Regions from separate parts of the Geobacillus sp. GHH01 genome, predicted to be linked through region 4. Evidence: predicted binding sites of a transcription regulator. Region 4 holds the regulator's gene; each other region holds the start of a gene.
What was found. The regulator Rex, encoded in region 4, represses fermentation and respiration genes when NADH is low (regulators of the CRP and FNR family bind a similar motif). The targets are predictions, from matches to a motif close to TTGTGAAATATTTCACAA.
Positions count from the first base shown of each region.

Region 1: a site for Rex is predicted at 4,931-4,948, ahead of GHH_RS03575 (nitrate/nitrite transporter). Genes of this name have one in related genera too.
Region 2: a site for Rex is predicted at 5,012-5,029, ahead of GHH_RS03545 (TIGR04053 family radical SAM/SPASM domain-containing protein). Genes of this name have one in related genera too.
Region 3: a site for Rex is predicted at 4,880-4,897, ahead of GHH_RS02780 (cytochrome ubiquinol oxidase subunit I). Genes of this name have one in related genera too.

Region 1 is NC_020210.1:698,680-706,265, reverse strand. Features, by position in the region: gene ric (iron-sulfur cluster repair di-iron protein) at 1-266, shown strand, start outside; gene moaA (GTP 3',8-cyclase MoaA) at 353-1,378, opposite strand; gene modB (molybdate ABC transporter permease subunit) at 1,433-2,095, opposite strand; gene GHH_RS03585 (Crp/Fnr family transcriptional regulator) at 2,313-3,011, shown strand; gene GHH_RS19370 (hypothetical protein) at 2,951-3,436, opposite strand; gene GHH_RS03575 (nitrate/nitrite transporter) at 3,680-4,855, opposite strand; gene GHH_RS03570 (ABC transporter permease) at 5,135-6,214, opposite strand; gene GHH_RS03565 (ABC transporter ATP-binding protein) at 6,201-7,157, opposite strand; gene GHH_RS03560 (NEW3 domain-containing protein) at 7,160-7,586, opposite strand, start outside.
Region 2 is NC_020210.1:689,924-697,509, forward strand. Features, by position in the region: gene GHH_RS03525 (nitric-oxide reductase large subunit) at 1-2,036, shown strand, start outside; gene GHH_RS03530 (hypothetical protein) at 2,344-3,189, opposite strand; gene GHH_RS19090 (hypothetical protein) at 3,629-3,796, opposite strand; gene GHH_RS03535 (DUF2249 domain-containing protein) at 3,926-4,159, shown strand; gene GHH_RS03540 (molybdenum cofactor guanylyltransferase) at 4,264-4,842, shown strand; gene GHH_RS03545 (TIGR04053 family radical SAM/SPASM domain-containing protein) at 5,078-6,196, shown strand; gene GHH_RS03550 (anti-sigma factor domain-containing protein) at 6,562-7,311, opposite strand; gene GHH_RS03555 (sigma-70 family RNA polymerase sigma factor) at 7,301-7,586, opposite strand, start outside.
Region 3 is NC_020210.1:537,064-544,649, reverse strand. Features, by position in the region: gene GHH_RS02805 (TerC family protein) at 1-600, opposite strand, end outside; gene GHH_RS02800 (YkvA family protein) at 615-887, opposite strand; gene sugE (quaternary ammonium compound efflux SMR transporter SugE) at 1,220-1,540, opposite strand; guanidine-I (ykkC/yxkD leader) riboswitch at 1,599-1,701, opposite strand; gene GHH_RS02790 (hypothetical protein) at 1,810-2,100, opposite strand; gene GHH_RS19680 (hypothetical protein) at 2,189-2,290, opposite strand; gene GHH_RS02785 (cytochrome d ubiquinol oxidase subunit II) at 2,290-3,318, opposite strand; gene GHH_RS02780 (cytochrome ubiquinol oxidase subunit I) at 3,315-4,661, opposite strand; gene GHH_RS02775 (SpoVR family protein) at 4,945-6,366, opposite strand; gene GHH_RS02770 (DedA family protein) at 6,526-7,131, shown strand; gene GHH_RS02765 (hypothetical protein) at 7,161-7,409, opposite strand.
Region 4 is NC_020210.1:250,755-258,340, forward strand. Features, by position in the region: gene rimI (ribosomal protein S18-alanine N-acetyltransferase) at 1-285, shown strand, start outside; gene tsaD (tRNA (adenosine(37)-N6)-threonylcarbamoyltransferase complex transferase subunit TsaD) at 282-1,295, shown strand; gene GHH_RS01385 (ABC-F family ATP-binding cassette domain-containing protein) at 1,617-3,542, opposite strand; gene moaC (cyclic pyranopterin monophosphate synthase MoaC) at 3,639-4,127, shown strand; gene GHH_RS01395 (redox-sensing transcriptional repressor Rex) at 4,143-4,784, shown strand; gene tatA (twin-arginine translocase TatA/TatE family subunit) at 4,802-4,954, shown strand; gene tatC (twin-arginine translocase subunit TatC) at 4,975-5,718, shown strand; gene GHH_RS01410 (YdiK family protein) at 5,900-6,079, opposite strand; gene GHH_RS01415 (CPBP family intramembrane glutamic endopeptidase) at 6,076-6,810, opposite strand; gene groES (co-chaperone GroES) at 7,166-7,450, shown strand; gene groL (chaperonin GroEL) at 7,555-7,586, shown strand, end outside.

The DNA.
Region 1 (7,586 bases), 450 kb from region 4:
TGCAATTTGCCGACAACCCGTCGCCGGAAAACCGGGAGGCGGTCGAACAGGCCGTTCGTGAACTCGTCCATGAGCATGACGCCGCTGGCGATCTCATCAAAGACATTCGCGACATCACCAACGACTTCACCCCGCCGGAAGACGCGTGCGGCATGTATCGCCTCGTCTACAACCGGCTGGCCGCGCTTGAAGACGATTTGTTTACCCACATCCATTTGGAAAACAACATCCTCTTCCCGCGCGTGTTGGCGGCGGTGAAGGTTTAAAGGAAGAAAGACGCCGATTCGCACTTCCGAAAACATAAACCAAAAACGGGATCGCTTCTTCTACGGAAAGAGCGCTCCCGTTTTTTTCACCCTCCAATATACGACATTTCAATTTTCGGCCGTTGTTTCGCCGTCTCCGCCGTCCGTTCTTCCGAATAGCGGTCCGTCCGCCGGTTCCAGATGGCCGTAATGAGCGCCTTCAGCTCTTCTTTCCCCGCGCCGGCGCGCAGTTTGTCTTTCAATGACACGCCATTGGCCGCAAACAGGCACGTATACAGCTTGCCATCGGCGGAAATGCGCGCTCGTGTGCAGCTTTGACAAAACGCTTCCGTCACCGAGGCGATAAAGCCGACTTCGACGTTCGTGCCGACGTAGCGGTAGCGGCTCGCCACCTCGCCGAAATACTCTTTCTCGACAGGCTCGAGCGGATGCATCGCGTTGATTTGCTCGTACATCTCTTTTTTCGTCACGACATGGGAGTAATCCCAGCCGTTCGTCGTGCCGACATCCATGAATTCAATAAAGCGGAGCGGGATGCCCAAGTCTTTAAAATAAGCCGCCATCGGCACGATTTGTGAATCGTTCCATCCTTTTTTGACCACCATGTTCACTTTGACGCCAAGCCCCGCCTCGCGCGCTGCTTCAATGCCTTTCAACACCGGAGCGACGCCGACGCCGATGCCGTTCATTTTGCGGAAAATGTCATCATCAAGCGCATCCAAGCTGACGTTAACGCGCTTCAACCCAGCCGCTTTCAGCCGTTTCGCCCATTTCACCAAATGGATGCCGTTCGTCGTAAGGGCAACGTCCCGCAAGCCGGGAATCATGGACAGCCGCTCAATGAGCGCATCGAGGTCGCGCCGAAGCAGCGGCTCGCCGCCAGTCAGGCGGATTTTTTCAACGCCAAGCTCGACGAAACATTCCGCTAAAAGCGCCATTTCCTCAACCGTCAACAGCTGGTCTTCCGCCAAAAAGCGAAAATTCGGCCCGAACACTTCAGCGGGCATGCAGTAGACGCAGCGAAAATTGCATTGGTCGATGACCGACAGCCGCAAATCACGAAGCGGGCGGGCGAGGCGGTCGGTGATCTTCATCCGGTCGCGCTCTTCCATGGCGCTCCCTCCTTTCCCTTTCATGGGCCGCGTGATATTCCAACGGCCTTCTCCTTATCGCTGCCAACGGCCTAGTTTCGCCGCACAAGACAATAAACTAAACGACAATCCAATCGTGACCGCCACCCATGCCCACGCCAGCTCCATCCGCCCCGACTCCATCGCCATATAGACGGCAGTCGGAATCGTCTGCGTTTTTCCCGGGATGTTTCCGGCAAACATGAGCGTTGCGCCGAACTCCCCGAGGCTGCGGGCAAACGACAGCACCGCTCCGGAGAATAACGCGTGTTTGGCCAGCGGCAGCGAAATATGCCAAAACACTTGGCGCTCGTTCGCCCCGTCGATGCGCGCCGCTCCTTCAATGGCGGGGTCGACGGCCTCCAGCCCCGCTTTGGCCGCCTGATACATGAGCGGAAACGACACAACAACCGCCGCCATCACCGCCGCGCCGGGCGTAAACAATATCGTTGTGTGAAACCACCTTTCCACCAGCTGTCCGATTAGGCTATGACGCCCAAACAAGACAACGAGCAAAAACCCGACGACCGACGGCGGCAATACAAGCGGCAGCATAAACACCGTCTCCATCGCCGTCTTCCCGCGAAACCGGCGGCGCGCCATCCACCTCGCCGCCGCTGTTCCAAGGATTGCGACGATCACGCCGGCAAGAAGCGATACGTTTATCGATAACCAAACCGGTGACCAAAACTCTGCCATCGACGAACCTCTCTCTGTTCCGTCTCCCTTTTACCATACGAAAACAAACAGTAGAATGCTGTGATGCTACTCACATTGTAACATAGAAAAAGGAAAAACCAATTTAGAAAAAATTGTGACGCCTCGCACAAAAAACAGTAACCGGTGATTTTTTTCACTCTCTCTCGCTGTGATGATTTTTACAATAGAAATAGCTGAATGAATGGAGGTGCTATCGATGGAAGCTGCAGTGAATGGATATTTTCCCCATTTACGTTCTTTGTTGCAATCGTCGAAAAAAGTGATTCCACTTCGCAAGCACTCCTTTTTGTTCCAAGAAGGGATGCCGGCCAATGAGCTGTACTTGATTCTTTCCGGCAAAGTGCAAGTGAGCAAAATTTGTCCGGACGGAAAAGAAATGTGCTTCCGCATTTGCGGAAGCGGGGAAATCGTTGGTGAATTGACGCTGTTTACGAACGATGCACGCTACTTGTTGACGGCCAAGGTAATAGAGCCAGGCGAAGCGGCAGTCATAAACAAAGAGGAACTGGAACAGCAGCTGCTGATCAATCCGCCCCTTACCCTTGAATATATGCGCTGGATCAGCAAGCATGCCCGGCGGACACAGACAAAGTTTCGCGATTTGATCATGAACGGCAAAAAAGGAGCGCTTTACTCGACGCTCATTCGCCTTTGCAACAGTTATGGCGTCCCGCTTGAGGACGGAAGCATTTTTATTGATGTCACATTGAAAAACCAAGATTTAGCCAACTTTTGCGGCACGACGCGCGAAAGCGTCAATCGGATGCTCAACGCCTTAAAACAGGAAGGGATTATCTCGATGAAGCGGGGGAAAATTACGGTTCATGATTTAAACTATTTGAAAGCGGAAATCCAATGTGAAGATTGCCCGGCGGATATTTGCTGCATTGAGTGAGCAAAACGCCAAGGACAACAAAACGGATCGAGCCGTCTCAGGACACTGATGAAAAAAGCGCCCGGCCGGCCGTTGTTCTCGGCACGCCGGACGCTCTTTTTTTCTTGTCGGTTGTGATGCGAATCACTTCTGTTTCTTTTCACCGCCGTATAATGCGTTTTCCCTTTGTCAATTTCAATGTCAGTGATTTGCGCCGTCATTTCGACGCGGACATCATGCAGACCGATCCGCTCCATTTTCAACGGCACCGGTGCTTGGTTCACTCCTTTATGCGCCGCTAACATGTTCGCAGCAGACTGTTGCGTAGTTGCCGCTGTTCCGCTTTTATTTTCCGCCTTTGCCTCTCCTCCTCCCCCGTTGCTGCATGCGGCCAGAAGCGAAGCGGCTAACGCGACGGACAATAACGAAGACATCCTTTGTTTCATCGTTCTCCCCCCTTAGATGATTTGATTTACACCTTTAACGTACGGCATTTTCACTTCTTCCCTGGTGATTTGTATCACCAACAGACAGCCATGTTTGAATGATTTGTGAAATAATGAGCAATATATTTTAATCATGTAACAATAGTGAAACGCATACTCACATTGAATAACAGAAAAACACGCCCAAATAAAAAAAGAGGCTAAAAGCGAACAAGCTTTCAGCCTCTCTATACGGTATTCCATTCAAGAAGCGAACCGCTTCGCCGGTTCGCCGGCTTTTTTGCCAAATACGAGCCGGTTCAGCAAGAAGCAAATAAGGGTAAACAAGCTAAGGAGCAGAAAACCGAGCACGTACGAACCTGTTGCATCTTTCATGATCCCCATGACAATCGGCGGAAAAAAGCCGCCAAGTCCGCCCCAGGCCCCGACAAGGCCGGTGACGGCGCCCGTTTCGGCTGGGAACAGCTGCGGCACGAGTTTGAACACCGCACCGTTGCCCAGCCCAGACATCACGGCCACAAACAAACAAGCCGCTGTCATCACCCAAATATTTTCCATTCCAAACGCGATCACCAACGCGCCGATTGTCATTCCAGCGTAGACGAACGTCAACACCCGTTCAGCGCCGATTTTATCGCCAAGATAGCCGCCGACTGGCCGCGCAAGCGTAGCGAGTACAGTAAACCCAGCCGCGCGCATCCCAGCATCCACCGGCGTCAACCCATACAAGTCAACGAGCAGCGACGGCAAGTAAATGCCAAAAGCGACAAACGCCCCGAACGTAACGAAGTAAAAGAGCGACAACGTCCACGTATGTTTATATTTCAATACCGACAGCGATTCACGCACCGTTTTTTGTTGTTTCGGTTTCGGCATATCCGGTGTGAAAAACCAAACGAGAACGAGCATGACGACAACCGGAATGATCATCCCCCAAAAAGCCCAAGGCACACCAAACGCTGCGGCAATCGATGGAACGGAAAACGCAGCAACCGCCGTGCCGAAGTTGCCCATCGCGTTAATCCCAAGCGCCGTCCCTTGCTTTTCCGGCGGAGTCAAGCGGGAAACGAACGTCACCGAAATGGCGAACGACGTTCCGGCCATGCCGATGAAAAACGCCCAAAACAGAAGCATCGCATACGAATCTGCAAACCCTGCGCCAACAAGCGGAATGACAAGAAACAAGAGCAGCAGCGAAAACAGCCTGCGCCCGCCGATCCGGTCCGTCCAAATGCCAAGCGGCAACCGCATCACCGAACCGAGCAAAACGGGAATGGCGACCAAAATGCTTTTTTGCGTCGATGTCAGCCCGTACATTTGTTGAAACGTACTCGCAAGCGGCGAAAACACGGCCCACACAGCGAATGAAAACATCATGGCGAACGTCGTAATCGGCAGCAGCGCCTTTTGTTTATTCATGAAAAGCCCCTCCCAAACTTTCAAAATTTGTGACGTTGTTTGTACTTCCATCATACGCAGGAGAAGGAAACGGATTTGTGAGGTTGATCACATTCTTGCCTGTTGTCACCATTTTGCCACAAGCGTTGTCACGGTTTTGTCACATCCAAAAAAAGAAAAAGCCCGTCCCCAAAAGGAACGGACACGATTTGGCAGAACGTTTTTCACATACGAACGATAAGAAACGCTGTTGGGCGCACACATCTCTTCCGCCCCGTCTGCGGCAAACAACTTGTTTTCTCACCCACTCGCCCGTATCTCCTGCCTCATAAACAACCAATACGCGATCGCAAAGCAGATGAGAGTGGCGGCAATGAGCGCGGTCGCCTGCGGCCAAATGAGCAGCAAACTTTGCGAGAATGGCAAGGGGGCCGCAACAGCGCCGGCCGTTTGCTCCACCGTGACGATCCCTAGCGTTCGGACGTCCGGCGAAAGCAAGGCGGTTGTTGATTCATTGAACAAGTAGCTCGGCGACAATCTCATGAGGCCAAGCACCAACTCTTGACGGCCGACCGCCTGCTCGACGGACGTAATGGCGTCAGACTGCAAAAACGGTTTCGCAAACACTTCCACAATCATCGAGTAGAAAAGATTGAAAAACAGCCAAACGGCCATCGACGACAACGCGGATGTCGCCGCCTGGCGGAAGACGACGGAAAACAAAATGCCGAGATTCAGCCAAAAAGCGATATACACAAGGCATAACAACAAAAAGCATATGATGCGGGCAAATTCCTCGAACGTCGGTGGAATGCCCAAGATCAAAATGCCCAATGCCGTTACAAGCAATCCGAGAGAGAAAAACAACACAGCGTTCAACAAAAGACCCGCGACAAACTTGCCATTGATCACATAATCGCGCGGAATCGGCTGGGCCATGAGCCGGCTTAACGTCCCCCGGCTCCGCTCCGAATTGATGGCGTCAAATCCAAGAGCGATGCCGAGCAGCGGCCCGAGAAAGCTGACAAACGTCAGAAACGAAGGCAACGTTCCGTCCGAGACGGTGAATAATTTTAGAAACAAGTAGGCGCCTTTCGCGATTTCCTTGGCCTCTTCCGAGGAATCCAACGCGTCCCGGATCGTCGTCATCGCCGTATACAGCGAGCCGAAGCAAGTGAGCAAGATGAGGGCGATTAAAATGATCATGCGCCAACTCGTCAAATAATCGGCCAGTTCTTTTTTGACCATGGCCGAAAAGGCGCTGTTTGCCCCTCTTGCCCGTTTCTTCTCATCCGGCGCACCCGCCTTCAGCCGTTCGCTCCATCTTTTCACATATGAAAAAACATCGTTTGCCCATCGTCCTTCGTTACTCGCCCTCACGTACATCCCTCCCTTCAAAATAGCGGTGATAAATCTCATCAAGTCCAAAATCCCGCCGGCTGAGATGGAACAAGGAAGAGTGCGATTCAACGATGGTTTTGCTGATGGCGGCGCTCACATCCGTCTGGCAATACACATCCCATCCATTTTCCGTTTGCTCCACTTTGTTGACGCCCGGAATCGCCTCGATTTTGGACCGTAAGGAAGCGTCAAGGGGGGAAGCGACCACATGGATGACATAGGCATCCTGCAAAAACAATTGCTGCGCTAGGCGCTCGATATTCCCTTCGGCCAACAATCGGCCCCCGACAAACAAGCCGACCCGGTCGCAAATTTGCTGCACATGGTGCAATTGGTGCGAGGACAATAGAACGGTGATGCCTTCATGGCGGCTCAAATTGCGGATCAGGCGAAGCAGCTCTCGCACTCCCTCAGGATCGATGCCCAACGTCGGCTCATCCAAAATGATCACTTCCGGGCGCTTCATCAACACATCGGCCAAGCCGAGCCGCTGCCTCATTCCCCGCGAGTATGTCCCCGCTTTCTTGCGGGCCGCATCAGTCAAATTCACCTTCTCGAGCAGCTCCCACGCCCGCTTTTCCGCCTCGGCGCGGGGAATGCCGTTTAACGCCGCCGTATACAACAAGTTCTCCAAGCCTGTCATGTGATGGTAAAAGCCGACATCATCCGGCAAGTACCCGACTTTCCGTTTCACCTCAATCGGGTTTCGCACCGGATCGATCCCGCATACCCTCACCGAACCGGACGTCGGTTCGGTGAGCCCGAGCATCATCAAAATCGTCGTCGTCTTTCCCGCCCCGTTCGGGCCAAGGAGGCCAAAAATTTCCCTTTTTTGAATCGAAAGCGACAAATGGTCAACCGCCCGATGGTCGCCATACGTTTTGCACAAGTTGTCAAGCTCGATGACGGCAGGTGCTGCCATGCTTACCTCCTCCCGTATGTTTTGATCAAATAGTACAGCCCTCCGGTCACCCCGAGAATGATCAACACCGCCACCACGCCCCAAACGGTCGACGTTTTGACCGAGACGCGAAACGCCGCCTCCGCCGACGTTTCCGCCGTTTGCGCCTGGAAGTTGACGACATAATCCCCAGCGATCGCTTCATCCGACGCTTTCACTTTCGCCTTGACTGTTTTGGAATCGCCCGGGTTCAGCTGGGCGATCGTGCTTTGATCGAATTCCACTTCCCAATCAGGCGGAGCGTCAGCCGTCATATTGATGTTCAAAAGCGGAGCGCTTCCGGTGTTTTTGACGACAAGATCGATCACCCGTTCATGCCCCGCCGTCACATCGGTGCTTAAGTTTCCTGACGGCGTCGTCAGTTTGAGCGCATACGTGCCCGTAATGACC
Region 2 (7,586 bases), 440 kb from region 4:
TGCAAGATTACAAAGCAAAAGAGCGGTATCACAAACCGTTTGCCGATTTAACCGACGATGAGAAAACGATCATCCGCGAACAAGTCATCAAGGAAATGCGAAAAAACCGCTACAACCCGGTTACGGATGTTCTCGTCCTGACGGATGCGCAAGTATACGGGTTGGAAAAAGTGCGCGACTACTACCGCGATGTCTTCACAAATGGCGACGGTTGGGGATTGAAAAAAGGATTGATCAAAGAAAGCGACATGCCAAAATCAAACCGTGCCTGGGTGGCGGATGGCGACCAAATCAAGCAAATTGCCGACTTTTTCTTCTGGACCGCCTGGCTGTCTAGCACGCCAAGACTTGGAGACAAGATCACATACACCAACAACTGGCCGTACTATGAAGACGCTGGCAATACGATGTCCTTTTCCGCGGTATGGTGGAGCGGCGCGAGCGTCACGATTTTGATTTTGTTCATCGGGATCATTTTGTACGTCTTCCACCGTTATCAACTAAGCATGCAAGAAGCGTATGCTGAAGGGAAGTTTCCGGTCATCGACTTGCGGCGGCAGCCGCTTACTCCGTCGCAAGTGAAAGCGGGCAAATATTTCGTTGTCGTCGCCGCGCTCTTTTTCGTGCAAGCGATGTTCGGGGCGCTGCTCGCCCACTACTATACGGAACCGGACAGCTTCTTTGGCATCAAATGGATCCATGACCTGTTGCCGTTTAACATCGCCAAAGGATATCATTTGCAGCTGGCGATTTTCTGGATTGCCACCGCTTGGCTTGGCATGGGGATTTTCATCGCGCCGCTTGTCGGCGGGCAAGAGCCGAAAAAGCAAGGGCTGCTCGTCGATCTGCTCTTCTGGGCGCTTGTCGTGCTTGTCGGCGGCAGCATGATCGGCCAATGGCTCGGCGTCAACGGCTACTTAGGAAACGAATGGTTCCTGCTTGGCCATCAAGGTTGGGAATATATCGAGCTCGGCCGCGTTTGGCAAATCATTTTAGTCGTGGGCATGCTGCTTTGGCTGTTCATCGTCTTCCGCGGCGTCAAACGAGGGCTGAAGCAAGAAAGCGACAAAGGCGGGCTCATTCACTTGCTGTTTTATTCGGCCATCGCCGTTCCGTTCTTTTACATCTTCGCGTTCTTTATCGAACCGGATACGAACTTTACGATGGCGGACTTTTGGCGCTGGTGGATCATCCACTTATGGGTGGAAGGCATTTTTGAAGTGTTCGCCGTTGTCGTCATCGGGTTCTTGCTCGTTCAAATGCGGCTTGTGACGAAAACATCGACCGTCCGGGCGCTTTATTTCCAATTTACGATTTTATTGGGCAGCGGTGTGATCGGCATCGGCCACCACTATTACTACAACGGTTCACCGGAAATCTGGATCGCCCTTGGCGCCGTGTTCTCGGCGCTCGAAGTGATTCCGCTCACGCTCCTTATTTTGGAAGCGTACGAGCAATACAAAATGATGCGCGACGGCGGAGTCAACTTCCCGTATAAAGCAACATTCTGGTTTTTGATCTCCACAGCGATCTGGAACTTGGTCGGCGCCGGGGTGTTCGGCTTTCTCATCAATTTGCCGGCGGTCAGCTACTTTGAACACGGGCAATTCTTAACGCCGACCCACGGCCATGCGGCGATGATGGGCGTGTACGGCATGTTTGCGATCGCCGTGCTTCTTTACTCGCTGCGCAACATCGTCAAACCGGAAGCATGGAACGACAAATGGCTGAAATTCTCTTGCTGGATGCTGAACATCGGCCTGGCTGGCATGGTTCTCATCACGCTTCTCCCGGTTGGGGTGCTGCAAATCAAAGAAGCGTTTGAACACGGCTATTGGGCGTCTCGTTCGCCTTCGTTTTTGCAACAAGATGTCGTACAAAATTTGCTGCTTGTCCGCTTCGTTCCGGATACGATCTTTTTAATCGGCGTCGCCGCCTTGCTTGTCTTTGCCATCAAAGCGATGTTCCATTTGCGCAAACCAACTCACGGCGAAGGGGAAGAGCTGCCGGCGGCGAATTTGGCGGAGGAAGAATAACAAAAACGGGCTGACCCAAAACGCGAATGCGTTTTGGGATTAGCCCGTTTTTACACGAAAATAGAAGAGAATCGTTCGTTTTCTGGCAGAATAGAGTTATCATAACCGCTATCGCCGGAAAAGGAGCGATTTGTTTATGAAACATCATCATAATTTTTGAAGAGTGTACCATGAATCATCTCACGTTGCCAGGCGATATCATTCCACTGGATCATATGGCTCATGTAGTTCACGAAATGGTCGAGCTTCTTTCTTACATAAAGGCCGCCGCACCTCAGAAAGGCAAGGAGAGATGCTTCCTCCTTGCTCATGTTGTCTTTATAAGACGAATGCTGGAAATTGCCGCTTCGTGTTCAATCGAACGCCTAGAAAGAAGATCTAAAATCCGTTCGTGCTTTTCCATGTTTTGTTCTATTTTCTTAACGATTTCATTTGTTTCAAGCACTGCTTGTTGGAGGAAAACAAATTCTTGCTTTGTGACCATATTGGCTTTGACATGATCTAATTCTTTCATTAGGTTGTTCTTTACGTCCTCAAGCTCCTGCTTGGTAGCCATGTTGGCTTTGATGTCCTCAAGCTCCTGCTTGGTAGCCATGTTGGCTTTGATGTCTTCAAGCTCTTGCTTGGTAGCCATGTTGGCTTTGATGTCTTCAAGTTCTTGCTTGGTAGCCATGTTGGCTTTGATGTCTTCAAGTTCTTGTTTGGTGGCCATGCTGGCTTTGATGTCTTCAAGCTCCTGCTTGGTGGCCATATTGGCTTTGATATCTTCAAGTTCTTGTTTGGTAGCCATGTTGGCTTTGATGTCTTCGATCTCTTTTGTGAAACTATGCTTCACTTCTTCAAGTTCTTGTTTGGTGGCCATGTTAGCTTTAATATCTTCTAGTTCTTTTGAGAAGCTTTGTTTTACTTCTTCGAGCTCCTGTTTGGTGGCCATGTTGGCTCTAATGTCTTCGAACTCTTTTGTGAAACTATGCTTCACTTCTTCAAGTTCTTGTTTCGTTGCCATGTTGGCTTTAATATCCTCAAGCTCTGTTGTGAAGTTTTGCTTCACTTCTTCGAGTTCTTGTTTCGTTGCCATGTTTGTTTTGACGTCGCTTACTTCCTGTTCGATAATTTGGAGCTTGTCCAAAATTTGTTTCAATATCGCTTCCAAGGAAAATCCTCCCTTCTTATATAGTAGCCATGGGAAAGCGGGTGGTGATGAATCGCTCCTTTCTTTTGAGGACTGGGGAAACGAGCGTGTAGAGTAAGTGGTTGAGGAAAGGGATGGGATTGTAGCGCAGAACAAATGAGGATCATCGTTCCCCATTCATATTATAAATGATTCACAGAAATTTGAACATAACGTTTTGGGTCATTGTCGCTTTGCATCCGTCCAGGAAAAGGAGTGCGTTTTAGCCCGTACGGTCATGTTAATCCCGGCAGCGGCATTGTTTTGACGAAAATCGAACTTCCTTTATTAAGGTGAAACATGGGATTTAGTCGGAATCGTTCATGATCAATACACGATTTCATAAAGAAAGAGCTGACTCCAAAAGTCCGCTTTTTAGCGGATTTTTGGGTCAGCTCCCTTCGTTTATGAGCGTTTTCAATCACTTGTGGCATTTGTCCGGCGTGGTGTGTTCCATTTCCTTTTGCTTGTCATGGCACGGAAAGCAGTACAACGTCTCTGTTTCTCGGCTGACGACGCCATTTAAAAACCCATGCAGACAATGGATCGGCTTGCCGCATTGCGCGCAAAAGCCAACAAGCTCTTCCAACCGCCATTTCTCCTTTCATGGGGATTGAACATGTTCACCTTCGGGCTGTGACGCTCGTCACTACCCCCCAAGGTTCAAGCGGTTATGATAAAGTATATAATTCATTATACTACAAAGGAGGCCAATGTTATGAACCAATTTGCTGCCAAAATCCACGCCCCGGACTATCCGCCGCGGGATCGCCATCCGGCGATTTTCCGGCTGTTTGACAATTTGAAGCCGGGGGAAGTAATGGAGCTTGTCAATGACCATGATCCGCGTCCGTTGCAATACCAATTTATGATGGAGCGTCCGGATCAGTTTACGTGGGAGTACTTAGAGGAAGGGCCGGACGTATGGCGGGTGGCGATCGGCAAAAAATAAATCATCCGCTCCATAGGGATTTCCGTCGACAGGCGGAAATCTTTTTTTTCGCCGGTTCGTATGGTACGGTAGGGACAGATGATGTTCGGAAAGAGGGGATAGAGATGAAACGAGCCATTGCCGGAGCGGTGCTCGCCGGCGGCCAGTCGCGCCGGTTCGGGCGGCCGAAGGCGTTTGCGCTGCACGAAGGCGCCCCGTTTTTCACTTGGTCGGTCGCGGCGCTCGATCCGATCGCGGATGAATTGTATATCGTCAGCCACCCGTCGCTTGTCGATGAATTCCGCCGCCAAACGGATATCCCGGTGCTGCTCGATGTCGAGCGCTGCCGCGGCTGTGGGCCGCTGGCCGGCCTTTACACCGTTATGGAACAGAGCCGAGCGGATTGGGTGTTCGTCTTGCCGTGCGACATGCCGTACATGCGGCGGGAAGTGACAGAGCGGCTTGCTTCCTATATCGATCCGATGTTTGACGCCATCGTCCCGCTCCATGGCGTCCGTCCCGAACCATTGGTCGCCTTATACCACCGTCGGCTTCGCTCCGTGATCGCCGAGCTGCTTGACGCCGGCGAACGGCGGATGATCTCGCTCCTTGACCGCGCCCGCGTCCGTTGGGTGGACGCCGAGCAACTTGCCGCAGATAGTGACGTCTGGCGCAATGTCAATACGGAGGAAGAGTACCGGTGAAGGGGGGATGGTGGCCGAAGCAGACACCGCATACACTTTTTTCAATTCAGAAGAGCCATCCTTGCTTTACTTTTTGGGCGTATGGCGGGTCAATATATTATACCGCCTGTTCAGATGGCTGTCATCTTCGTCCATGGTACGATCGCCCTCTGTTATGGCTTTGCTGTGGATGTGATCCATATCACATAACGCGCCTGAATGTTGCGGTACAATGGAGGCCAAGGAGGGGGCCGCAATGCGCGATTTTAATGAAAATCCGTTTATTGTGATTTGGGAATTGACGAGAGCTTGTCAACTCAAGTGCCTTCATTGCCGCGCCGAAGCGCAATACCATCGCGATCCGCGCGAGTTGACGTTTGAGGAAGGGAAAAAACTGATCGATGAGATTTACGAGATGGATCAGCCGATGCTCGTTTTTACGGGCGGCGATCCGCTCATGCGGCCGGATGTGTACGATTTGGCAAAATATGCGATCGATAAAGGATTGCGCGTGTCCATGACGCCGAGCGCGACGCCGAACGTGACGAAAGAGGCGATCCGCAAAGCAAAAGAGGTCGGCCTGTCGCGCTGGGCGTTCAGCCTTGACGGGCCGAACGCCGAGATTCACGACCATTTCCGCGGCGTGAGCGGCTCGTTTGATTTGACGATCCGTGCGATTCAATACTTGCATGAGCTCGACATTCCCGTGCAAATCAACACCGTCATTTCGCGATACAACGTTCATGTGCTTGATGAAATGGCGGAATTGGTTGAGAAGCTGAAATGCGTCCTTTGGAGCGTCTTTTTCCTTGTGCCGACAGGCAGGGGAAAAGAGGAGGATATGATTTCCCCCATCGAGCATGAGCGGGTGTTCCGCTGGCTGTATGAAACGAGCAAGCGCGTTCCGTTTGATATCAAAACGACGGCGGGCCAGCATTACCGCCGCGTCGTGCTGCAGGCGAAAATGCGTGAAGGAAAAACGGCAAAAGGCGGCATCCGTTACGAAGACGTGTTGAACAAAGGCTTAACCGGGCAGGTCGACGGGCTCGGCCGCGCGCCGAAAGGAGTAAACGACGGCAACGGCTTTGTTTTTATCTCCCATATCGGCGATGTCTACCCGAGCGGGCTGCTGCCGGTGAAGGCAGGGAACGTCCGGGAAACGCCGCTGGCGGACATTTACCGACACTCGCCGATTTTCCAAGACTTGCGCAATCCGGACAAATATAAAGGAAAATGCGGCGTCTGCGAGTTTCGCCATGTGTGCGGCGGCTCACGCTCGCGGGCGTATGCGGTGACGGGAGACTATTTGGAAAGCGAGCCGTATTGTGTTTACATTCCAAAGGCGCTGCGGACAAAAGAGCGAAGCCAACGGTAAGAGAGCGGTGAAAAACGGCCGCTTAAAATGACGGCGCTACGGCGTTCGTGAGACGGTTGCCCGGGCGCATGCGGCGGACGTTGGTGATGTGTCCAAAACATACGGGGAAGGGGCAAGGCGCCCTTCCCCGTTTTTATCATCCTGAACCGAGAAGATCCCCCACTTACGCTCACGCGTGAGCGTAAGTGGGGGATGAATCGGGATTTGCCGTCACTCTTCCTCTTGCTTCCACAGAACAGAAGGTGTAAAGAACCGTGGCACGCACGGGGATGGCTTGGTGGACAGCCTGCTGTGGGGCGGGTGTTCCCAAGAATCTCCCACCTCAAAGCTCAAGCGTAGGTGGGAGAGCGTTCAATGTTGAAAGATCATTCGTGGTCCAAATCGACAATAAATGTCTCCGGCCCGGTCGGCACCGCGCTTCCTCCCTTTGGTTCGAGGCTTGCTTTAATTTGCTTGAACTGTTTGACATCCTCGCCGGTGATCAAAATGCGCGCCGCTCCGTGGCGGATCGTCAACAGTTCCCCTTTGACCTCGTTGTTGGTGTAAATGATCCACAATTGATAATCGCGAGTCGCAAACGGCGGCAACCCTTCAATTTCCATCAGCATTTCCTTCGTATCGTTATTGAGCCAAATCGTGCCGTCCATCTGTTGAAAGAGCGCCGATGGTTCAATCGGAATTTGTTTCGTTTTGGGATTACGGATGATTCGCTCAATTGGAATGTCGGTATGTTGTTTGACAATCTGGTATCGATATGGCTCATCCGATCCGCCATGGGAAGCGGTCGGCCCGTCGTTCGAAGCGGAAAGGCACAAGGCGAAAAGGAAGACGGCCAAAGCGGCGCCGATCCATCCCGAAGCGATGCGGACCTTTCGCTGCGCGCGCGCTGTTTGTCTTTGCGCTTCCGCTTGTGCCCAAATTCGCTCTTTGTGAGAAAGGGGCGGTGCTTCATATTGGGCTGCCTCTTTAAGCCCAATGTCTTTCCACGCTTCAAGCAGGCGTTGGCATTCAAGGCAGTACTTAAGATGGTTGGACACGTCTTCTTTTTCTTGTTCTGGCAGCATCCCTAACAGCCAGTCCACGATTTTTGCTTCCGAAATATGGCTATGCTTCATGCTGTTCTTCACCTCTGCCAGCTTCCATCCAGTGGAACAACTCTTTTTGTTTCCGCAAATTGCGCAAGCCGTAGCGGATGAGCGACTTGACGGAGCCTAACGGTTTGTTCATCGCGGCGGCGATTTCCCGCTGGGTTTCCCCGTGAAAGTAAAAGTGAATGATCGCTTGCCGCTGCTCCTCGGGGAGATGGGCTAACGCATCGAGGATGACTTGTTGTTCCAGTTGGCGGAGAAAGTAGAATTCCGCCCCCTTTTCTTTTAAAGCCGCTTCCTCA
Region 3 (7,586 bases), 290 kb from region 4:
AAATCCATACTTCACAACAGGATTGGCAAAATACGCCTTTAAAAACGGCTCATCGACGATCATTTTCGCCGCCGTCCAGGCGAGGACACCGGCGCCGATCGTAATAATGATTGGGAAGCGCTCGATCCATTTTAAAATGAGCGTGCTGCCCCACACCATGATCGGCACAGAAATGAGCAGCCCAAGGAGCACGAGGAGAAAACTTCCGTGCGCGGCTCCGGCAACCGCCAATACGTTGTCAAGCCCCATCAACGCATCGGCAATGATGATCGTGCGAATCGCCTCCCATAAACTCCCCCCGGCTTCAACATCGTCATGGCCCTTCCCCTCAACAAGCAGCTTATAGGCGATCCAGACAAGCAGCACGCCGCCGACAAGCAAAAGCCCTGGGATTTTCAGCAGCCAGACGACAAAAATCGTTGCCAGCGCCCGGATGACGACAGCGCCGACCGTTCCCCAGACAACGGCCTTTTTTTGCTGATGTTTCGGCAAGTTGCGGGCCGCCAACCCGATTACGATGGCGTTATCCCCTGCCAGCAAAAGATCGATAATGATGATCGACAGCAACGCCGTCCAAAACTCTGCTGACAATACATCCATGGAACAATCCCCCTTCACAAGTTATATTTTTCCTTTAGCGAAATCGGCGCCATCTTGATGACTTGTTGCAAAATAAACATAAGAACGGCGAAATCATCGATAAAACCAAACAACGCAAGCCAATCCGGAATGAGGTCAAGCGGCAGCGCTATATACAAAAGCAGCAAACCGACGGAAAACAATTTTTTTCGCATTGGCACTTCATGAGAAACGAAAAATTCAAACAAAAACGGTAGAAAACGCCGGACATGGACGATGAAGCGAAGCCGTTTCCACCATTTACGCATGCCATCCCCTCCACTTTTTGTTCTTTTGAAACCGAACCTATCTTCCTTTACGATTATCTTCCCCCCTTTTGTTTCATGAAATGAAAGAAGGCCCTTACCATCTTTGGTAAAGGCCTCCATAAATAAAATAGACCTTTACCAACATCGGTAAAGGTCTCGCTAACAACGTCGCCGTTGCCAACAAAGCCGAGGGCATGCGCCCTGAACTGACGACTTTGCTGTTAAAGCTACTCCCCTTTAACAAAAGAAACTATATTCGTTTTTATATTTTCATGATATTCAATATTTATACCTGTTGTCAACTCTTTTTCTTGACAAGAAATGAATCCAATTTATTGCCCCGCCGTAAACTTCAAACCAATGACTCCGACAAGAATGCAAAGCAAAAACGCCACACGCGGCGCGTTGACTGGCTCGTTTAAAAACAACATGCCGACCAAGGCCGCGCCGAGCGCTCCGATTCCCGTCCACACCGCATAGGCGGTGCCGATCGGCAACGTTTTTATCGCCAGTGATAAAAAGTAAAAGCTCGCCGCCATCCCCGCAATCGTCACAACAGAAGGCCAAAAGCGGGCAAACCCGTTCGTATATTTCAGCGCGATCGCCCATACAACTTCGAACAAACCAGCAACTATTAAATAAACCCACGCCATGCCCCGTCCTCCCTTTTTAGCGAAAATAAAAAAGCCGCGAGAACGATCGAAACGATGCTCCTCCCGGGCTTTTGTCCCTCCGTGCACGCGGCGATGCCGCGCGTTTTCTCTCGGTCGCAGGCCGGCCGCAAAGCAGCCGCGGAACCCTAGAAAACCTTTTTCTTCTTTTTTTCCGCTGTTATTGTACCATGTTTGTGGCCAATCGGCTACTGATTTAACCATCGTGCCGCTGGCATAGCAAGAAAGCAGATGGGACATTCCCATCTGCTTTATACCGGATCGTTATCAACATCGCTGTACGATTCAATCGCTTGATCCAGCGCCCGATACGCCTCAGCGAAGGCGTTCGTCGCCGATTCATCTCCAGCCTCGGCCAGCTCCATTCGTGCATTGCGCGCATGGGCGACGGCGCGAATGACGTCTTCAATCATTTGTTTCTTCTCCCCAGCGCTCGCCTTCAATTGTTCAAGCTCATGGAGCGCCCCGTCAAGGCTCGTCGAACGCGGCTCTTCAAATGCCTGCTCCAATTGTTCTTTTACACGTTGCAGCACTTCTTTCATGATCGCCCACCCTTCCTTGATTCGTTGTCATCCGCTAGTGTAAGCGATTGGCGGCAAACTATGCATTACCAAGACGCTGAAATTGTGTTTACTCATTTACGTGCACATCTTTCAAACCAGCCCAAAACGCGGCGATGATCGACAGGGCGACGATGATCATCGGCGCATACATGATCAAAAATGTTTGCATTATCCTTTTCCCCCTTCCCATTTTCCTTTAACGTACGCCTTGTTAAACAAAAAGAGGCGCATAAGCAAATAAAGTGACGGAATTAATAACAGGAGGCCGGCAATAAACGCGACGATCAACGCCATAGCCATCGTCTCATTCGTAAACCCGTCATAAATCGTCAAATACGGGTATAACAAATACGGATAATGTGAAATGCCATAGGCGTAAAAGGCGAACGCATATTGAAACAACAGCGCAATAAACGCCCAGCCGAACCGCCGCTGCCGCCAAAGCAGCCAAACGGTAATGACAAAAAACAAAAAGGAAATGACCAGCATCCACGCCACATTCCATAGGTTGGCGTAATGCTCGGGATTATGGTAGCGGAGCTGGTAAATAATGAGCAGCGCTGACAACATCGTCGGCCCGCTCCAAAGAAGAGCGTAGCGGCGCAACAGCGCCCGCGCCCGTTCATCCTTGGCCTCGTCCGCATAGTACGTTAAGAAAACGGCAGAAATGTAAAGAACGCTCGTCACACTGAGCAGCACAATGCTCCATGACAACGGGCTTGCAAACAGCTTCCCATAATCCAGCGCAACGCCTGAGGTGCCTGCCTCCACAAACCCGCCTTCGGAAATCGTCAACACGATGGACAGGGAGGCCGGAATAAACAACCCCGTCAATCCATAAGCGATTAAATACCAGTTCCGTTCCGTCCCCCCATACGTATGAAACGCATAGTACGAGCCGCGAATAGCTAACAAAATGATGGAGATGCTCGCCGGGACAAGCAAAATAGAACCGTAATAATACGCCGTTTTCGGAAAAAAGCCGACAATGCCGACAAAGAAAAAGACAAGAAAGACGTTCGTCACTTCCCATACAGGGGAAAGATAGCGCTGAATGATGCGGTGCAAAATATGCTGTTTGTTTGCCCAATGGCTATAGGCGCTGAAAAACCCAGCCCCGAAATCAATCGAGGCAACGATAATGTACCCGAACAAAAACAGCCATAACACCGAAATGCCAATGACTTCGAGCGTCATGGCGCCACCTCCCCGTTATTGGCCCGCTCTGCCAGCTCCCGTTCAACCGGGTTGCGGCGGAACATACGGATGAGCACTGTTGCGCTCGCAATTACTAACACCATATACAAAAGGCAAAACAACACAAGCATCGTATCCACATGCGCCGACGATGTCGCTCCTTCCGCCGTTTTCATATAGCCGCGCAAAATCCACGGCTGCCGCCCGACTTCCGCTAAGTACCATCCCGCCTCAATCGCAGCCATCGCCAGCGGCCCTCCCGCCACCAGCAGTCCAAAAAACCACTTTTTCGCCGTCCACTTCCAGCGGAAAATCGATCCGAGCCAATACGCGGCTGCGACAACCATTAAAAACACCCCGATCGTGACCATCACATCGAATAAGTAATGAATGTACAGTGGTGGGCGTTCATCTTCCGGAACTTCGTTCAGTCCGGTCACAACCGCAGCGGGATGGTTATGGGCCAAAATGCTAAGGGCATATGGAATTTCCAAGGCATATTTCACTTCCCCGTCTTCTTGGAGCGCGCCGAACAGGATCAACGGTGCATGGGAGCTCGTTTCAAAATGCCATTCAGCGGCCGCCAGCTTTTCTGGCTGGTATTCGGCTAAAAATTTGCCCGATAAGTCGCCAATCAATGCACTGGCTACCGAAAAAATAAAAGCTGTTTTCATCATTAAATGAAGTGCCTTGCGATGATAAATGTGACGATTGCCTTTCCATAAATGCCAAGCGGCGATCGAAGCAAGCACGAATGCTGACGTCATATACGCCGTCGCCAGCACGTGGGCGACTTTTGTCGGCATGGCCGGATTGAACATTGCGGCGATCGGGTCGATGTTGATAAGCTCGCCGTTTTTCAACTCAAACCCTTGCGGCGTGTTCATAAAGGCGTTCACCATCGTAATAAACATGGCCGAAGCCGAAGAGCCGATCGCCACCGGAATGAGCAACAGCAAATGTTTTTTCTGGTTTTCAAACCGGTCCCATGTATACAGATAAATGCCGAGAAAAATGGCTTCAAAAAAGAAGGCGAACGTCTCCATAAACAGCGGCAAGCTGATCACTTGGCCAGCCAGCTGCATAAAGTTCGGCCATAAAAGCGACAGCTGCAAGCCGATCGCCGTTCCGGTCACAACCCCGACCGCCACCGTGATGACAAAGCCGCGCGTCCAACGACGGGCAAGCAAAATATAATGCATATCATGTTTCCGAATCCCAATCCACTGGGCAATGGCGATCATAAGCGGAATCCCAACGCCGATCGTGGCGTAAATGATGTGAAACGTCAGCGTCAACTCTGTCAGCACGCGGCTGAGCCACACTGAATCATACTCGCGCATATTTCATCCCCCCTGTGAAAACAGCCGTCCCATCAACGAAACGAACACGGCGGCCGCCGCCAAAAAACTAATCCATATGAGCCACGTTTCTTGCCGTTTCCACACGTTCATTCCCCTCCGTAAAGTCCTACATGACATAATTGTGATAAACATCACAAACCAGTTGTGTTTATTATCCCATAAACTTCCCGCTCTTATCCATCGCAAATTCGAATAATTTGTGACATTTTTCACATATCTGCCGTGACAAACAAAAAAAGCAGGATGCCCCTGCCGTTCGTGATCACAAATACTTCCGATGCACCGTCTTCCCGTCATACGTAAACAACATCGGCTTCTCTTCAACAACCGTCTCCATATGGACCGGACGGCCCCACAACTGATAAATGTAGGGCAATACTTTTTCCAAATACTTCAGATCGAGTTCGATCCCTTCATACCAATGTTTTAAATACAGCTCCCCATTGCGCATGTAGTCGCCGTCATTGACCGTGATATACGGAAACCCGCCGTTGACCCGCATGCTGACGAGTTGGTCGCGGATATGCTCCCAGTTTTTGTCGACGATTTTATATTCTTTCCCCTGTTTTTGGAACAAATACATATCTTCGCGCATAACGAGCTCTTTCGTTAAATAGTTGCGCAAAAACGAAATGTCGGATTCGAGTTCGCGCACTTCAAAAATTTTCGCCCTCCCCGACCCCGGCTTGACGCCGTATTTTTTCATCTCCTCAGTCGGGTTGTTCCACCGCTCTTCAATGTCTTCAAAAATTTTCAGTCCTAAATAATACGGATTGATGCCAGTGCGCGACGGTTGCACGACGTTGGCGTTCAGTTTCGCAAATTCAATCGCCTCATCGCTCGTCAAATCCATCTCGCGCAAAATGCGCTGATGCCAATACGTCGCCCATCCTTCGTTCATGATTTTCGTCTCCAGCTGCGGCCAAAAATAAAGCATTTCCTCGCGCATCATCGTTAAAATGTCGCGTTGCCAATCCTCCAGTTCGCGGCTGTATTCTTCAATGAACAATAGCACATCTTTTTCCGGTTGCGGCGGAAACTTGCGCCGTTTTTTTCGCGGCGGCGTTTTCAGTTTGTTCCGCTCGTCAAGCGACCATAAATCGTCGTACGGCGTCGATGTTTTCGGAGGCTCCTCCTCTTCGTACACTTCCGTATCTTCCCACGTCCATGACAGCTTCGGCCGCAGGAGCGAGGGATCGATATGCTCCTGAATGGCCAAGACGGCATCCAAAAATTTTTCCACTTCCAATTTTCCGTATTGATGTTCATAATGCTTGATCCGCTCCGCTGTCGCCGCCATGCTTTCCACCATATCGCGCTTCGTGTTGCTGAAGCGGACGTTGTTTTTGAAAAAGTCGCTGTGAGCCAACACATGGGCGACGATCAGCTTATTTTGGATGAGCGTATTCGTATCGAGCAAAAACGCGTAGCAAGGGTCCGAATTGATGACGAGCTCGTAAATTTTGCTTAACCCTAAATCATAATGAAGCTTCATTTTGTAAAACTGTTTCCCAAAGCTCCAATGGGAAAATCGCGTCGGCATTCCGTAGGCGCCAAACGTATAAAGAATGTCCGCCGGACAAATTTCATAACGCATCGGATAAAAATCAAGGCCAAATCCTTCCGCAATTTCGGTAATTTCGGCAATGGCCCGTTCCAGCTCTTTCAGCTCGCCCTTCCGCATCCATCTCCCCCCTTTTTCCTCTTATCACAATGTATGAGGGAAACGGCGTTTTGATACGTTCCATCGTTTGGCATGAACGCGCAGCGCCCCATTTTCATTTGTGGACCGTTGGCTTATAATGGTCATATACAAGAAATCGCGGCAAAGCGTGGTGGTCATTTGCAGCACTATTTGCATTATCTTATCGAACACTTCGGCTACATCGGCATTATGGTTGCGCTGATGCTCGGCATCGTCGGGCTGCCGATCCCCGACGAGCTGCTGTTGACATATGCCGGTTACCGCGTTTCAACGGGGGCGTTTTCGTATCCGCTCGCTTTTCTTTCCTGCTGGCTTGGAGCCATCATTGGCATCTCGCTCAGCTATATGCTCGGGATTACGCTCGGGCTGCCGTTTTTGCATAAATTTGGTCCGAAGCTTCATCTTACGGAGAAGCGGCTCGAGCAAACGAAAGCGCTTTTTTCGAAGCTCGGCCCAGCGGTATTGTTCATTTGCTATTTCATCCCCGGCGTTCGGCATCTCGCCGCCTTTTGGGCCGGCATGAACGCCTACCGTTGGAGAAAGTTTGCCTTGTTCGCCTACAGCGGGGCGATGGTGTGGGTCGCTGTCTTTTTGACGATCGGCGCCTATTTTGAAAGCCGCTGGATGGCCGTCAAGCAGTACATCCATGCCTACCGTCCATTCTTATTTCCAGTCTTTTTGGTCGCTCTTGGTTTCGCCATCTTCTATTGGTACATCCAGCAAAAGCGAAAAACACCGGGGTAATCACCGGTGTTTTTCATTCTCTATGCGCGCTATACGTTCTCGCGCGGGCCGCGATGGTACGTTTCCGTCAGCAGACCCATAAACAGGCCGAATCCGAACATAAACATCGAGGCCCCGATAATGCCGAGACTGATGATCGTCAAGAAATAGTCTTTGTTGTAAGCGCTTGCGATAAAACTAAGCAAAAACAGTACAACTCCGACAATCAATCCCACTGACGCCATCCATTTGCACATGTTGATGATTTCTTGCCCTTCGTGCCGTTTGTTCATTCTCATCATCCCCTTATTTTGAGGATACTATCCTTGTCACAAAATTGCAACATTTATTTTTCCTTTTTCGTTTTCATTTCGGTTATAATTTATATTTTGCCTTCTGTCGCAACATTTACAGGGCAACAAAACGCCCCGCCGTCATACACTAACAATGACTCCTTCTTGATAAAGGAGGCATGC
Region 4 (7,586 bases):
ATCGGGTATGGTGGGATGTGGCTTGTCATCGATGAGGCGCATGTGACGAATGTAGCCGTGTTGCCGCAGTTTCGTGGGCAAAAGCTTGGTGAAGCGCTCATGCGGCGCTTGATGGACATGGCCAGGCAGCACGGGGCGGCGACGATGACGCTTGAGGTGCGCGTGTCCAATCATGTTGCCCAGTCGCTGTACCGAAAGCTAGGGTTTCGCAACGGAGGCATTCGCAAACGGTATTATCCGGATAACTTTGAAGACGCGTTAGTCATGTGGGTGAAGCTGAGATGAATGAGGACGTATATGTATTAGGCATTGAAACGAGCTGCGATGAAACGGCGGCAGCAGTCGTGAAAAACGGAAGAGAGGTTTTATCGAATGTAGTGGCGTCGCAAATGGAAAGCCATCGGCGGTTTGGCGGCGTCGTGCCGGAAATTGCTTCCCGCCATCATGTGGAGCAAATTACGCTCGTTATTGAAGAAGCGATGCAGCAGGCCGGCGTATCGTTTGCGGGCCTTGATGCGGTGGCGGTGACGGCCGGACCGGGGCTTGTCGGAGCGCTTCTTGTCGGGGTCAACGCGGCGAAAGCGTTAGCGTTTGCCCATGGATTGCCGCTTATTGGGGTGCATCATATCGCCGGTCATATTTACGCCAATCAATTAGTGGCTGAAATGAAGTTTCCGCTGTTGGCGCTCGTCGTTTCCGGTGGTCATACGGAACTCGTGTTCATGAAGGAGCATGGGAATTTTGCGGTGATCGGTGAAACGCGCGATGACGCTGCCGGTGAGGCGTATGACAAGGTGGCGCGGGCTTTAGGCCTTCCGTACCCAGGAGGACCGCACATCGACCGGCTGGCTCATGAGGGAGAGCCAGTGATTGATTTGCCGCGAGCGTGGCTTGAGGAAGGTTCGTATGATTTCAGCTTCAGCGGCTTAAAATCGGCGGTTCTCAATGCGCTCCACAACGCGAAGCAGCGCGGCGAGGAGATCGATCCGAGACAGATGGCCGCGAGCTTTCAGGCCAGCGTCGTCGATGTGCTGGTGACGAAAACGGTGCAGGCCGCCAAAGAATACCGCGTACGGCAAGTGCTGCTCGCCGGGGGGGTGGCGGCCAACCGCGGGCTGCGGGCTGCACTGCAGGATAAAATGAAAGAGCTCCCCGATGTGGAGCTTGTCATCCCGCCGTTATCGCTATGCACCGATAATGCTGCGATGATTGCCGTTGCGGGAACAGTGTTATATCAACAAGGAAAGCGGGCTGATTTGGCGCTCAACGCCAATCCAAGCTTGCCGCTTGTCTAGGCAGTTGGCTGAAACGCGAAAGACACCGAAGGGCGATCCGTTTGCGGCAGGCAAACGGATCGTCCTTTTTGTTTTCATGTGAAAAAAGTTTGTGTATATTTTTATCCACAAATCTGTGGACAATGTGGAAAAAGCGGTAAAACATGATCAACATAAGAAAAACAATACACAGCGATTTTTGTGCAAAAGGAAGATGTTTTTTGTGGATAATGTGGAAAAGTTGGTGAATAACTTATATTCCATGGTGGAAATTGTGGATTCTTTTGTGGATAATGTGACTAACTAAAGAACAACCCGCCGAAACTAGAGGCGGGTTGTCGGTTATAGTGAAGTATAAAGCTGTTCCCATTCGGCCAATAACGTTTCGACTCGCTGCTTCCGCTCGTCGTTTTCTTGCGTCAATCGTTGCATTGTCTCATAGTCGCCGTAAACGGATGGATCACAAAGTTTTTGCTCGATCTCAGCGATTTGTGCTTCAAGCGCTGCAATCTCGGCTTCGATTTCATCCAAGCGGCGTTGGCGCTGGCGCCGTCGTTTTTTTTCCTCTTTTTCTTGCTCGTATGTCGTTTTGGCAGAATCACTTGCCGTTTCTGTCGGGCGGACGTTCAGGAGCGCCAATTCGCGCATTTCTTCTTTTTTGGCGATGTAGTAATCATAGTCGCCTAAGTATTCCGTTAGGCCTCCGCTGGAAAGTTCAAACACCTTTGTTGCGATTCGGTTGATGAAATAGCGGTCGTGGGAAACGAACAAAATCGTTCCCGGGTAGTCGATGAGCGCTTGCTCGAGCACTTCTTTGCTGTCAAGGTCGAGATGGTTTGTCGGTTCGTCCAAAAGAAGGACATTTGCTTTTTGCAGCATCAGCTTGGCGAGCGAAAGGCGTGCTTTCTCCCCGCCGCTTAAAGCGGAGACCGGTTTTAAAACGTCATCGCCGGAAAACAGGAAGTTGCCGAGCACGGTGCGAATTTCTTTTTCCGTCTTTTCGGGGTAGGCGTCCCACAGCTCGTCAAGCACCCGTTTGTTCGATGACAAATCAGCTTGGTCTTGATCGTAATAGCCGATTTGGACGTTTGCGCCGTAGCGGAGCTCTCCTGTTTGGATAGGGAGTTTTCGGGCGATCGCCTTCAGCAATGTCGACTTGCCGATGCCGTTCGGCCCGACTAGGGCGACGCTTTCGCCGCGCGTGATGCGGAAGCTGATTTGGCGGATGATGGGTGCACCGTCGTCATAGCCAACGGCTATGTCTTCAGCGGTGAGCACTTCATAGCCGCTCGGTCGATCGATCGAGAACGAAAAGGAGGCTGATTTTTCATCGCCGACAGGCCGTTCGAGCCGTTCTATTTTTTCCAGTTGCTTTCGCCGGCTTTGCGCCCGTTTGGCCGTCGAGGCACGTGCGATGTTGCGCTGGATGAAGTCTTGGAGTCGGGCGATTTCTTCTTGCTGTTTCTCGTACCGTCTTAACTCTTGTTCGTATTGCTCGGCCCGCAACTCCAAATAGCGGCTGTAGTTGCCGGCATAGTGTTTGAGCGTGGCATTCGACAGTTCGTATACGTCGGTGACGATTTTGTCTAAAAAGTAGCGGTCGTGGGAAACAACCAGGACGGCACCGGGATAGGCTTGCAAGTACTGCTCCAGCCAGGCAAGCGTCTCAAGATCCAAATGGTTCGTCGGCTCGTCCAAAATCAATAAATCCGGCTTGGACAACAGCAATTTCCCAAGGGCAAGCCGCGTCCGCTGTCCGCCGCTTAACGACGAGACCGGCGTAGTTTTATAATCATATGAGGAAAACTGCAGCCCGTGCAAAACGGAGCGGATGTCGGCTTCGTATTGGTAGCCGCCTTGTTCTTTGTATTGTTCTTGCAGCTCGTCATACATTTTCAGCGTTTTTTCATAGCGAGCGGGATCGGCGAGTACGTCCGGGTCGCCGAGTTGCATGCTGAGTTCGGCGAGCTGTTTTTCGAGTCCTAGAAGCGGGGTGAATACCTCAAGCATTTCGTCCCAAATGGAACGCGGCGAGTCGAGCCCGCTGTTTTGCGCCAAATAGCCGATTTTGATATGGTTTGGTTTGATGATTTTGCCGCTGTCGAAAGAGAGTTCACCGGCGATGATTTTCAACAATGTCGATTTTCCCGCTCCGTTGCGGCCGACAAGGGCGATTCGGTCGCGGGACTGTATTTCTAGTTTTATATTCGATAAAATAAGGTCAGCGCCGAAATATTTCGTGAGCCCGTGCACTTGCAAAATGATCATGTCCGTCACCTCGCGAATAGTTTAACGCAAGTCGCGAAAACGGTCAAAGACGAATGATGAAAAATCGTGTATAGTGTATAAATGGAGGAGATTGTATTGTCATCGTTCACTCATTTCAATGAACAAGGGCGCGCGAAAATGGTTGATATTACGCACAAAGAAGATACTGTGCGAGTGGCTGTGGCGCAAACGAGCGTGACTGTCAGCCGGGAAATTTACGAAAAAATGACGAGCAATGCGATCGAGAAAGGGGATGTGCTCGCCGTCGCTCAAGTGGCGGGGGTGATGGCGGCGAAGAAGACAGCTGACCTTATTCCAATGTGTCACCCGCTTATGTTAAAGGGTGTGGACATTGCTTTTGCTTGGGAAAACGATGGAGAAGCGCATAAGCTCGTCATCACGGCAACGGTGAAAACGAAAGGGAGCACAGGAGTGGAAATGGAAGCGCTGACGGCCGCTTCGGTCTGTGCGTTGACAGTGTACGATATGTGCAAGGCGCTTGATAAAGGAATGGTCATCGGTCCGACGTATTTGGTCGAAAAAACGGGCGGGAAGTCTGGCCATTACCGACGGAAAACCGATTAGCTAGGGGATGAGATCATGAGCAACGAACAACCGAAAATTCCGCAGGCAACCGCCAAACGGCTGCCGCTTTACTATCGGTTTTTGAAAAACTTGCACGCTTCCGGCAAGCAACGCGTCTCCTCTGCCGAGTTGAGCGAGGCGGTGAAAGTCGATCCGGCGACGATCCGCCGTGATTTCTCCTATTTTGGCGCGCTTGGCAAAAAGGGATACGGGTATAATGTCAATTATTTGTTGTCGTTTTTCCGCCGGACGCTTGAAGAGGATGAGGTGACCGAAGTCGCCTTGTTTGGCGTCGGCAATTTAGGCACCGCCTTTTTAAACTATAATTTTTCGAAAAACAACAATACGAAAATCGTGATGGCGTTTGATGTCGATGAGCGGAAAGTAGGGACGACAGTCGGCGGGGTGCCGGTCTATCATCTCGATGAGTTGGAGGAGCGGCTTCACGAAAACATCCCGGTCGCCATTTTAACCGTGCCGGCCGCCGCGGCTCAAGCGCTGACCGACCGCCTTGTCGCGCAAGGAATTAAAGGCATTTTAAACTTTACTCCGGCGCGGTTGAACGTGCCGAACCATATTCGCGTCCATCATATCGATTTAGCCATTGAGCTGCAGTCGCTCGTCTATTTTTTGAAAAACTATCCATCGCCATCGTAAAAAGGAGAGAACAACACATGAAATATTTGTTGCTCGTTGCTGCAATTTTGTTGCTGTTTGGCACGAAAAAGCTGCCGGAGTTGGGGCGGTCGTTCGGCCAGTCGCTTCGCGAGTTTAAAGACGCCACAAAAGGGCTCGCTGATGACGAAGAAACGAAAACCGACCGATGACAAGGCAGGATGGAGAAACAATGAATGACAAAGAAATGTCGGTGTATGAGCATCTGGGTGAACTGCGAAAACGGCTCATCATCGTGCTCATCTTTTTTGCTGCGGCGCTTGTCGTTAGTTTCTTTTTTGTCGATGATGTCATTTTGTATTTGCAGCGAACGGCCGAGGCGAAGCATTTGACCATGAACGCCTTCCGCCTCACCGATCCGATTAAAGTGTATTTTCAGTTTGCCTTTGTCATCGCGGCTGTGCTGTCGGCTCCGGTGCTGTTGTATCAAATTTGGGCGTTTGTCAGCCCCGGTCTGTATGAAAAAGAGCGGAAAGTGACGTTAAGCTATATCCCGGCGTCGATCGTTCTTTTTTTAGCAGGCGTCAGCTTCGCTTATTTCGTCTTGTTTCCGTTTGTCGTTCGATTTATGAGCCAGCTGGCTGACCAACTAGGGGTTCAACAAATGATCGGCATTAATGAATATTTTCAGTTTTTGCTTCAGCTCGTGCTGCCGTTTGGCATCGTGTTTCAGCTGCCGATCGTCGTGTTGTTTTTCACCCGCTTAGGGCTTATTACGCCGCAGCTTCTTGTTCGCATCCGCAAGTATGCGTATTTGGCGCTGCTTATTTTAGCGGCGGTCATTACGCCGCCGGATGTGCTGTCGCAAGTGATCGTCATGATTCCGCTCACCATTTTGTATGAAGGAAGCATTTGGGTGGCGCGCATCGGCTATCGGAAAGCGCAGCGAGCAGCCGAGGAGGAAGGCAATGAGTGAGGCGGGACGAAAAACATTGAGAGGAAAGCGAGCAAGGCCGGGCCAAACGAAGGGGCCGTCTCAAAAGCCACAAGACAGGACTTTGAGGCCGGCCTCTTGTTTTTTGTTTCCATTTTCACGATATGATCGCCGTCATGAGACTGATGTTCTGGTCCCTTCCCGTCCGAATCACGGGAAGGGGTCAGCGTTTTGAGGCGAAAAGAAGGCGAAGGGCGGTGCCGAAATCAAAGGCAGCGAGCGCCGCTAAAGCGATGGTGGAGACGTTCCAAACCGTTTCATGAGCACTTTCGATGGCCAAATACGTAAACATTGAGCCTAAGACGAAATACGGAAGCGAAAACAGCTGAGGGTTTCGCATCATAGCCAAACCCTCCAAACGGCGAGCGGCAGCTCGGACTGGCGCATCATGTTCTCAATCTCGTCGGCCAACAGCGTCTGCATGGCGACGACGAACGTATTCATGGCGACATGGGCGAAAATCGGCACGAAAATGCGTCCGGTTTTCGCGTATAAAAACGCGAATACCATCCCCATGGATGTGTACAGAAGCAAATGTTCCGGCTCCATATGGACAAGGGCAAACAAGAGCGAACTGACAAGCGCAGCAAGCCAAAAGTTGTATTTTTCATAAAGCGAGCCGAAAATGATTTTGCGGAAGATAATCTCCTCCAAAATCGGGCCGATGACGGAGGTGACGACGATAAGCAGCGGCGTCAGGCGGATGATATCGATGATTTGCCTTGTATTTTCCGACCCTGGTTTGATGCCGAGCAACCGCCATTCGATGTTGGCGGCGATGCTTTGCGCCGTGAGCGCCAAAAAGACGCCCAAGACCGCCCACATCCACGAGGAACCAAGCGGCAGCCGCCGCATCATTCGTTCGTTGCGGTCACCGCGGAGCAGCCATAGGATAATGACAAAAGCGAGCAGGAAACTAATGATCGCCCAATACCCGGAAGCCAGTTTGGCGGCTTCGAGGCGGCTTTCCGTTCCTTGGCCGACGCCGAGGGCGCGAAGAAGCGGCACGCCGACAAAGGCGGACAGCTGCATGACGATATACGTGATGATGACGTACCAGTGGTTGCGTTTCAAACCCTCTACCCCTTTTATTTCAAATTATATCCGTATTGTAGCACATGTATGGCGAAAATAGTAAGAAAACTGCATCCTCGCATCCCACCTCACCGCCGTAAAAAAATTAACCGGAGCCGTTTATCAGTCCGAGGAATGTGAAATAATGAAAATGAGCTCCGCGCGGATGGGGAGTAGAGGCAAAACAACCGGCTCCTTTTGCTCTTTCTTCTTTAGGAGAGAAAAACAGTTATTTTTTTGCATTTCCTACTTGCAAAACGGAAAGAAGTTCATTAATATTATAAGTGTGTTAGCACTCGATAGTGATGAGTGCTAATAAGAACGGCGAAAACTATCGTTAAGGAGGTCGTTTCCCGTGTTGAAGCCATTAGGCGATCGCATTGTCATTGAAGTCGTGGAAACAGAAGAAAAAACGGCTAGCGGCATTGTGCTGCCGGATACGGCGAAAGAAAAACCGCAAGAAGGCCGCGTTGTCGCTGTCGGTGCAGGCCGCGTGCTCGATAACGGCCAACGCATCGCGCCGGAAGTCGAAGTTGGCGACCGCATTATCTTCTCGAAATATGCGGGCACAGAAGTGAAATACGACGGCAAAGAATACTTAATTTTGCGCGAAAGCGATATTTTGGCTGTCATCCGCTAATATATGCGTTCATCACATAAACATTCCGAAAACATACTGGGTACTTAATCGGATACTTAACTTGTGGCACGCAGTCCAACAATTTCATAAGGAGGTAACGGGGTATGGCAAAACAAATCAAGTTCAGCGAAGAAGC